Regions from separate parts of the Mesorhizobium sp. M1163 genome, predicted to be linked through region 2. Evidence: predicted binding sites of a transcription regulator. Region 2 holds the regulator's gene; each other region holds the start of a gene.
What was found. The regulator PhoB, encoded in region 2, activates phosphate uptake and scavenging genes when phosphate is short. The targets are predictions, from matches to a motif close to TGTCATNNANCTGTCAT.
Positions count from the first base shown of each region.

Region 1: the regulator PhoB is predicted to act here: its motif matches at 1,118-1,134, upstream of NKH43_RS14640 (PhoX family protein).
Region 3: the regulator PhoB is predicted to act here: its motif matches at 1,208-1,224, upstream of olsB (l-ornithine N(alpha)-acyltransferase).
Region 4: the regulator PhoB is predicted to act here: its motif matches at 1,478-1,494, upstream of ppk2 (polyphosphate kinase 2).

Region 1 covers NZ_JAMYMF010000013.1:75,079-77,280, reverse strand. The annotation lists gene NKH43_RS14650 (phosphatase PAP2 family protein) at 1-645, opposite strand, end outside; gene NKH43_RS14645 (hypothetical protein) at 660-998, opposite strand; gene NKH43_RS14640 (PhoX family protein) at 1,202-2,202, shown strand, end outside.
Region 2 covers NZ_JAMYMF010000026.1:55,742-57,943, forward strand. The annotation lists gene NKH43_RS23265 (ROK family protein) at 1-611, shown strand, start outside; gene phoB (phosphate regulon transcriptional regulator PhoB) at 621-1,310, opposite strand; gene phoU (phosphate signaling complex protein PhoU) at 1,327-2,034, opposite strand; gene pstB (phosphate ABC transporter ATP-binding protein PstB) at 2,067-2,202, opposite strand, start outside.
Region 3 covers NZ_JAMYMF010000004.1:23,985-26,186, forward strand. The annotation lists gene NKH43_RS05185 (trimeric intracellular cation channel family protein) at 1-259, shown strand, start outside; gene olsB (l-ornithine N(alpha)-acyltransferase) at 269-1,144, opposite strand; gene NKH43_RS05195 (hybrid sensor histidine kinase/response regulator) at 1,294-2,202, opposite strand, start outside.
Region 4 covers NZ_JAMYMF010000005.1:101,975-104,176, forward strand. The annotation lists gene NKH43_RS07065 (dihydrofolate reductase family protein) at 1-399, shown strand, start outside; gene ppk2 (polyphosphate kinase 2) at 451-1,371, opposite strand; gene NKH43_RS07075 (aldo/keto reductase) at 1,652-2,202, shown strand, end outside.

The DNA.
Region 1 (2,202 bases), on a different contig from region 2:
CAGCATCGCCCAGGCAAAGCCGGCGCACCAGCCGGCCAATACGTCGGAGGGCCAGTGGACGCCGAGATAGATGCGGCTGATGCCGACCACCACCGTCGTCAGCACCGCCAGACCGAGCACATAGATCTTCGTTGTCCGCCCGGGCAAAAACCGCGCCGCCATGCTGCCCAGCGTCAAATATGTCACCGCCGACAGCATGGCGTGGCCGCTCGGAAACGAAAGTGATGCCACGTCGGCGAGATGCGAGACCAGATCGGGGCGCGGCCGATCTATATCGAACTTGAGCACGCTTGACAGGACCTGGCCGCCCGCTACCGCGATGAACATGAGAAGCGCCGCGCCTGGCCTGCGGATGAGGAGCAGATAGACGATCATTGCTGCCGTGATCAGCACCAACACGCTGGCGCTGCCGAGGCTGGTGATGTCGCGCATCGCTCCTTCCAGCCACGCCGGTCCGATCGGATTGTCGGGTTGGCCGGCCTTGCGGAAGGCAAGCAGGATTTCGGTATCGAAGGCATGCGGCGTAGTGGCCCGCGCCATCTCCATTAGCTCCTCGAACCCCCACAGCCCGCCGGCAATGATCAGCCCGGCCAGCAGAACCGGGAACTCCAGCCAGTTGCGCAGTCTGCTTGCGGTCTTCTTCATCGGCCCGATCGCAGTTACAGCCTTTGCAGATAGGGTCCGAGCGTGATCAGCGCCACAGCTGCGATGGCAAGCACGATGCCGGTCGCCTGCAAGGCATTGACGCGCTCGCCGAAGAAGACCAGCGCCACCACATTCACCGACACCAGCTGGATCACCGCTGACAGGCTGAACGACACCGACATGCCGAATTCACGGATCAGCCTCAGCATGATCAGATTGCCGAGCGAATAGAGCGCCAACGTCAGCACGATCTTGCCAAAGCTCGGCGCCAGTCCCCATTGCTTCGCCGCCGTCGCCGCAAGCAGGAAGATCACTGTCGAAATGCAGAGCTGCCCAAGTCCCCAGAAACTCACTTTTTGCTCCTCCCGATGCGGTCCTTGCGCGCCTGCCGCAGCTCTTGTTTCCGAAGCGCCGGTCGCGGTCAAGCGGGGCTGATGTTGGGCACGAAATCGCAGATGGCAATTAGCCGGCATGTCATCAAACTGTGACCTGCCGGCGATACCGGATTGGCCAGGCAACACGCTCCAGCAATCCATCCAGCCAGAGGCAGGCCCCTATGACCGAACATCGCACCCCTGACGCCCATTTCCGCACCAGCCTGCTCGAGGAAAACGATGGGCCAGGAGCCAATCCCAGCGACAACCGCACCATGGGTGAGATCATCGCCGCGCGGTTCTCGCGCCGCGGCTTCCTCAAGGGCTCGCTTGCCGTCTCGGCCATAGCCGCTACCGTCAGCCCGCTGGCGCTGATCACCGCCGACAACGCCCGCGCCGCCGAAGGCTCCGCCTTCGCTTTCGACGAGCTCGAGGCCGGCATCGACGACAAGCATCACGTTGCACCCGGTTATGACGCCGACGTGCTGCTGCGCTGGGGCGATCCGCTGTTCGCCGATTCGCCGGAATTCGATCCGACAAAACAGTCGGCGGAAGCCCAGGCCAGACAATTCGGCTACAACAATGACTATGTCGGTTATATCCCGATCGACGGCTCGGCCGAGCACGGCCTGCTGGTGGTCAACCACGAATACACCAATCCGCACCTGATGTTTCCGGGCCTCGTCACCATCGTCGATGGCAAAGCCAAGCAGGCGCCTCTCAGCAAGGAACAAGTCGACGTCGAGATGGCCGCGCATGGCGGCACCATTGTCGAGATCCGCAAGGAAGCCGGCAAATGGCAGGTCGTTCGCGACGGCAAGCTCAACCGCCGCATCACCTCCAACACCGAGATCGCGCTGTCCGGCCCCGTCGCCGGCCACGACCGCGTCAAGACCAGCGCCGACCCGACCGGCACGAAAGTTGTCGGCACCGTCAACAATTGTGCCGGCGGCGTCACGCCGTGGGGCACCTATGTCATGGCCGAGGAGAACATCCACGGCTATTTCTCGGGCGAGCTGCCGCAAGGCCACAAGGAAGCGGCCAATTACAAGCGGCTCGGCATTCCCGAAGGTGCTTATGAATGGGCAGCGCATTACGACCGTTTCGACATCGGCAAAGAGCCGAACGAGCCGAACCGCTTTGGCTGGATCGTCGAGGTCGACGTCCAGGATCCGACTTCGGT
Region 2 (2,202 bases):
GCGACGACTTCATCGCCATCCTGCTTTCGCACGGCATCGGCATGGGGCTGGTGTTGAAGGGCGAGCTGTTCACCGGCACGCATTCCTCGGGCGGCGAGTTTGGCCACATGATCCATCGTCCGGGCGGCGCGCTCTGCCGTTGCGGGCGGCGCGGCTGCATCGAGGCCTATGCCGGCAATTACGCCATCTGGCGCAACGCCACGCAGATGAGCGAAGACAGCCAACCGGTCGCCGACGTCAGCGACGCCGACATGCGCGCGCTGGCGGTTCGGGCGCGCGAGAAGGACGGGCCGGAACGCGAAGCCTACCGCAAGGCCGGCGAAGCGCTGGGTTTCGGTCTCGGCTCGCTGTTCGCGCTGATCGATCCGGCACCGGTCGCAATGGTCGGCGCCAGTGCCGCCGCCTTTGATCTGATCGAGCCGGCCTTGCGGAAGGCCATCGCCCAGACCGCCGGCGGCCAGCATTCGGGCTCGATCTCCTTCGATACCGAGCCGAACGAATTGCCGCTGATCCGCGAAGGCTGTGCAATGCGGGCGTTAAGCTTCGTCGACCAGCAGATTTTCGCGCCGGGCGCGCAAATGAGGCCCGGCGTCAGAAAGAACGTAGCCTGACTGGGCGGGTCAATCTTCCCTGATCGCGTAGCCGGCACCGCGGATGGTGCGGATGACATCAGGCATGCGGCCGTTGTTGACGGCTTTGCGCAGCCGCCCGACATGCACGTCGACGGTGCGTTCGTCGATATAGATCGTCTCGCCCCAGACATTATCGAGTAACTGGCTGCGCGAGAAGACGCGGCCCGGATGCCGCATCATGAATTCGAGCAACCGGAATTCGGTCGGCCCGAGCCGGATCTCGGTCTTCTTGCGATACACCCTGTGCGATTCGCGATCGAGCACGATGTCGCCGACCTTCAGCACGCTGGACAGCACTTCCGGCTTGGCGCGGCGCAGCAGCGCCTTGACCCTGGCCATGAATTCCGGTGTCGAAAACGGTTTGACCAGATAGTCGTCGGCGCCGGTCGAAAGACCGCGTACCCGGTCGCTCTCCTCGCCGCGCGCGGTCAGCATGATGATCGGCAGCCGTTCGGTTTCGGGGCGCACCCGCAACCGGCGGCAGAGCTCGATGCCGGAAACCGCTGGTATCATCCAGTCGAGCACCAGAAGATCGGGCACATTCTCCTGCAAACGGATCTCGGCTTCGTCGCCGCGTGTCACCACCTCGACCTGGTAGCCTTCGGATTCGAGATTGTAGCGGAGCAGCACACCCAACGGCTCCTCGTCCTCCACCACCATTATGCGTGGTGCGATCATCGGCTGGGCACCCCCATCATGTCGCCGGTGCGGACATTGTCGTTTCGTCTTGCTTCGGACGATTGACCGGCAATTGCTCGCCGGTCAGCACATAATACGCATTTTCGGCGATGTTGGTGACATGGTCGCCGATCCGCTCCAGATTCTTGGCGCAGAACAGCAGATGCGTGCAAGCGGTGATGTTGCGCGGGTCTTCCATCATGTAGGTCAACAGTTCGCGGAACACCGACGTATATTTGACGTCGATGCGCTCGTCGGCGGCGCGTAGCTTGGCCAACGCGGCCGCATCGCCTGCAGCATACTCCTCGATGACGCCCTGCACCTGGATGAGCACCAGCTGCGCCATCGCATCGATGGAATGCGATAGGTCGCGCGGTGTGACGCTAAGGCCGACCGCACTCACACGCTTGGCGATATTCTTGGCAAGGTCGCCGATGCGTTCGAGATCGCCGGCCATGCGGATCGCCCCGACGACATGGCGCAGATCGTGGGCCATCGGCTGGCGCTTGGCGATCAGGGTGATGGCGCGGTCGTCCAGTTCGCGTTGACGCGCATCCATGATGGCATCGTCGGAAACGACGCGTTGCGCCAGCACGTTGTCAGAATTCAACAGGGCCTTGGTCGCCCCGCCGACCATCGAACCGGCGAGGTCGGCCATGTCGCGGATCAGCTTGCTGATCTGCTCGAGATCCTCGTCGAAAGAAGCGACTGTGTGTTCGCCCATGGTCCTGTCCTTATATGCATGATCGGAACGGCTCAGCCGAAGCGGCCGGTGATGTAATCCTGCGTGCGCTTCTCGCGGGGCGACGTAAAGATCTTCTCGGTCCGGTCGAACTCGACCAGTTCACCCAGATACATGAAGGCGGTCTGGCGCGACACGCGCGCCGCCTGC
Region 3 (2,202 bases), on a different contig from region 2:
CGCAACCCTTGGCGGCATTCTGCGCGATCTGTTGACAGGCGAGCCTTCGGTGCTCCTGAGACCGGAAATCTACGTTACCGCAGCGCTTGCCGGCGCCGGCCTCTACACACTTGGCGATTTCGCCGGACTGCCGCCGCTTGCGTCGGGCCTGGCAGGTTTCATGGCGGCTTTCTGCGTACGCGGCGGCGCGCTGAAATTCGGCTGGGCCTTTCCGTCCTACAAAAGCAAGCCTGGCCGGCGTCCGGAAGATATTCCCTGATTTAAGGTGTCAGGCTGCAAACCGCTGCGCTTCCCCGCCATAATAATTGACGTAGCGGGCACCGATCTCCTTGACCGGCATCACCACGAACACGTCGACCGTCGAGAATTCACGGTCGATGACGCAACCGTCGCCGATGCGCGCGCCGACGCGCAGATAGCCCTTGACCAGCGGCGGCATCGCGGCGATCGCCGCCTTGGTGTTAACGGCTTCGATCGGCATCAGATCCATCGAACAATAGCGCCCGGCGACGGCACGCACGTCCCACGATGAATTCGTCCGGCAGTGGTGGGCAAGATAGGTCAGCGCCTCTGCATGTGCCGCCGGCACGGTGCCGTGGAACGACGCGCAGCCGGTCATCACGCCAATGCCGTAATGATTGATATAGGCCCAGATGCCTTGCCACAGCGCCTCGATGGTGCGCTTGGAGCGGTATTCCGGCAGAACGCAGGAGCGGCCGAGCTCGAGGAAGCGCTGGCCAGGATGTCGCGCGATCAGCTTGGTCAACTCGAATTCGCCTTCGGAATAGAAGCCGCCCGCCGCCGCGGCAATCTCCTGCCGCAGCAGGCGGTAGGTGCCGACGATGCGGCGATGCTCGGGACCGGAAAGCGAAGTATCGAAGACCAGCAGATGGTCGCAGAGGGGATCGAAGCGGTCGGCATCGCGGCGGTCCTGCATCTGGAACAGGTCCTTCCTGGCACCAAGCTCGTCGTAGAACACCCGGTAGCGCACTTCCTGCGCGGCGGCGATCTCGGCCTCGTTGCGGGCGAGCCGCACTTCGAGATTGCCGATGCGGCCGAGCGATGCGCCTTTTATGACGGCATCGGCGTTCCGGCCGACGAGCAAAGGCCCGCTGGCGTTCGGCCGAGCATCACATTCCGGCATGACTGTATGCACGAGTGATTCTCCTTCGAGCCATCCCTCTTGGCACGGGGATACGGTGTAGGTGCAACAGGATTGTGACAGTACCGTGATACGGCTCTGCGGGCAATACTTCGTCGGCTGGGTAATCTATCGACCGTCTATGTTGTGCCTCAAGCGGCCACTTGCCCTTCAACCGCATGAACCAGGGCATCAGGGTCGAGCGGCTTGGTGACGAAGCCGCTCGCACCGTGGGCGAGCACGGCGTGGCGGGTCTTTTCCTGGCTGTCGGCCGACAGCACCATGATCGGCACCGGCGGAACCGCGGTCTCCTCCTCATGGCGGCGGATGGCGGCGATGGCGTCCAGCCCGTCCATGACAGGCATATGCAGGTCCATCAGCACCACGTCGTAGCGGTGCTTATGGCCGGTGCTGATGACCGCCTCGACCGCGGCCTTGCCGTTGCCGACCACTTTCACCCGATGCCCGGCCTTCAGGAGGGTGGCGCGGGCCAGCATGGCGTTGATGTCGTTGTCCTCGGCGATCAGCACCGACAGGCCCTGCTGGCGGCCGCCAATGGCGTGCCCAGCCTGCGCGCCGCGCTTTTGCGGTTGCGGCTCGGCGATGACCGGTGCGTGGCTGGTCAAAAGCACGCGCAGCAATGTCTCGCCGCGCACCGGCCTCGCCAGGAAGGTGGCGTAACCGTTGGCACGGAACTCGCCAAGCATGCCGCGGTCGGTCGGCGCGATCAGCGTCACCGCCTCGCAATCGACAAATCCGCTCTGGCGCAGGCGCCTGAGCAGCCTGCCGTCGCTTTGCTCCATGGCAGCATCGACCAGAAGCACGTTGCAGCCCTCGGCGAAAGGGGCGGCCTGGGCGGCGGCGGCGGCCAGATCGACCGTTCCGCCATTGGCGCGAATGGTGCGGGCGATGGCTTCGGCCTCGACCAGGTTCTTCGACACGATTACCGCATGCCGGCCCAACAGCGCGTTCTGGCGGATCTGCAGCGCCTCGACGGCGGAAATAGCGGGAATCTCGAAGACGAATTCGGATCCCTGGCCAAGCCGGCTCGACACCGAGAT
Region 4 (2,202 bases), on a different contig from region 2:
ATCCGCGGCGAGTGGGCTGACGAGAGCTGGAAAGGCTGGTGGGGAGACAATCCGCCATACCACGTGCCGGTCTTCGTGCTGACGCACCATCAGCGGGATCCCATTGTCATGGAGGGCGGCACGACCTTCTATTTCGTGACCGACGGCATCCACTCAGCGCTGGAGAAGGCGAAAGCAGCGGCTGACGGCAAGGATGTACGGCTGGGCGGTGGCGTTTCTACGATCCGGCAGTATCTCAAGGAAAAGCTCATCGACGAGATGCATCTGGCGATCTCACCTGTCCTGCTCGGCGCAGGCGAGAGCCTTTTTGCCGGCATCGACATGCCCAAGCTCGGCTACCGCTGCAGCGAGCAGGTCGCGACGCCGAAGGCCACGCATGTCATCATCGAGCGCGCCTAGCTTGTTGCAGGGCGCTGCCCACGGAGGCAGCGCCCCTCCTCGCTGCTTTAGTCAGTATTTCTCCGGCACGTACAGTTCGCGCGGCAGCACCTGGCGCTCGTATTCGGGATTGAAGACGCGCTCGGGCAGTGTGATCTCCTCGTGCGGCACCTCCTCATAGGGCATTTGCTTGAGGAGATGGTCGATGCAATTCAGCCGCGCCCGCTTCTTGTCGTTGCCCTCGACGATGAACCAGGGAGCTTCCGGGATGTTGGTGCGGGCGAAGGTTTCTTCCTTGGCCTTGGTGTACTGCTCCCAGCGCACGCGCGACTGGAGGTCCATCGGCGACAGTTTCCATTGCTTCATCGGGTCGTGGATGCGCATCAAAAAGCGCATCTGCTGCTCCTCATCGGTGATCGAAAACCAGTATTTGACAAGCGTAATGCCTGAGCGGACCAGCATGCGTTCGAAATCCGGCACGTCGCGGAAGAACTCCTCGACCTGATCCGGCTGGGCAAAGCCCATTACCCGCTCGACGCCGGAGCGGTTGTACCAGGAGCGGTCGAACAGCACGATCTCACCGCCGGCCGGCAAATGCGGAACGTAGCGCTGGAAATACCATTGCGACTTCTCGCGCTCGGTCGGTGCCGGAAGTGCTACGACGCGGCAGATGCGCGGATTAAGCCGCTGGGTGATGCGCTTGATGACGCCACCCTTGCCCGCCGAGTCGCGGCCTTCGAAGACCACGACGAGCTTTTTCTTGTGATAGGCGACCCAGGACTGCAGCTTGATCAATTCGGATTGCAGCGTGATCAGATCGCGAAAATATTGCAGGCGGTCGATCGATGGCGGATGCGCATTCTTATAGATCTTGGCGATCTCCATCGACAGCGCCGGCTCAGAGATTTCCAGCTCATAATCTTCGTCGAGCGTGTCGGCGAGTTCCGCTTCCAGCCAGTCCCTGGCCGGGGAATTCTGTTTTATCTCGGTCATTTGCGCTGCTCCGCTTACAGGCCGTGTCGGCCGCTGTCAGGCGCTCTGCCGCCCGGCCCGGCGGCCGGAAATCGAAGCGCTGAACCGATGTTAGTATAGGCCGGCAATGACGGTTTTATTGCAGCCGCTGTTGCGCTGGCTGCGCGCCCAATCCGTAAGATGTGATCGATGTTGCCCTGCAACACGGGCGACAAGCGGAACGAATTATCCTACAAATGCCCGGTTCATTCAGGGCTGTCGTTTGAAACGCCCTTTCCCGATAAAATCATGAGGATACGACATGGAATACCGCACTCTCGGCCGTTCCGGGCTGAAGGTTTCGACGCTGACCATGGGCACCATGACGTTCGGCGGCGGCGGCGCGTTTTCGGCGGTCGGCAAGACCGACCTCGACGAGGCGCGCCGGATGATCGACCTTTGCATCGATGCGGGCATCAACGTCATCGACACCGCCAACGTTTATTCGAACGGGGTGTCGGAGGAGATCATCGGCGAGGCGCTCTGCGGCAAGCGCAAGGGCGACGTGTTGATCGCCTCCAAGGCGCGCATGCGGATCGGCAAAGGCCCCAATGATGAAGGCCTGTCGCGCTATCATCTGATCCGCGAATGCGAGAGGAGCCTGAAGCGCCTCAGGACCGATGTCATCGACATCTATTTCCTGCATGAGTGGGATGGCCTGACACCGCTCGAGGAAACCATCGCCGCGCTCGACACGCTGGTCGCGCAGGGCAAGGTCCGCTATGTCGGCTGTTCCAATTATTCCGGCTGGCAGGTGATGAAGGGGCTCGGTATCAGTGACCGTCATCACCAGCCGCGCTTCGTCACCCAGCA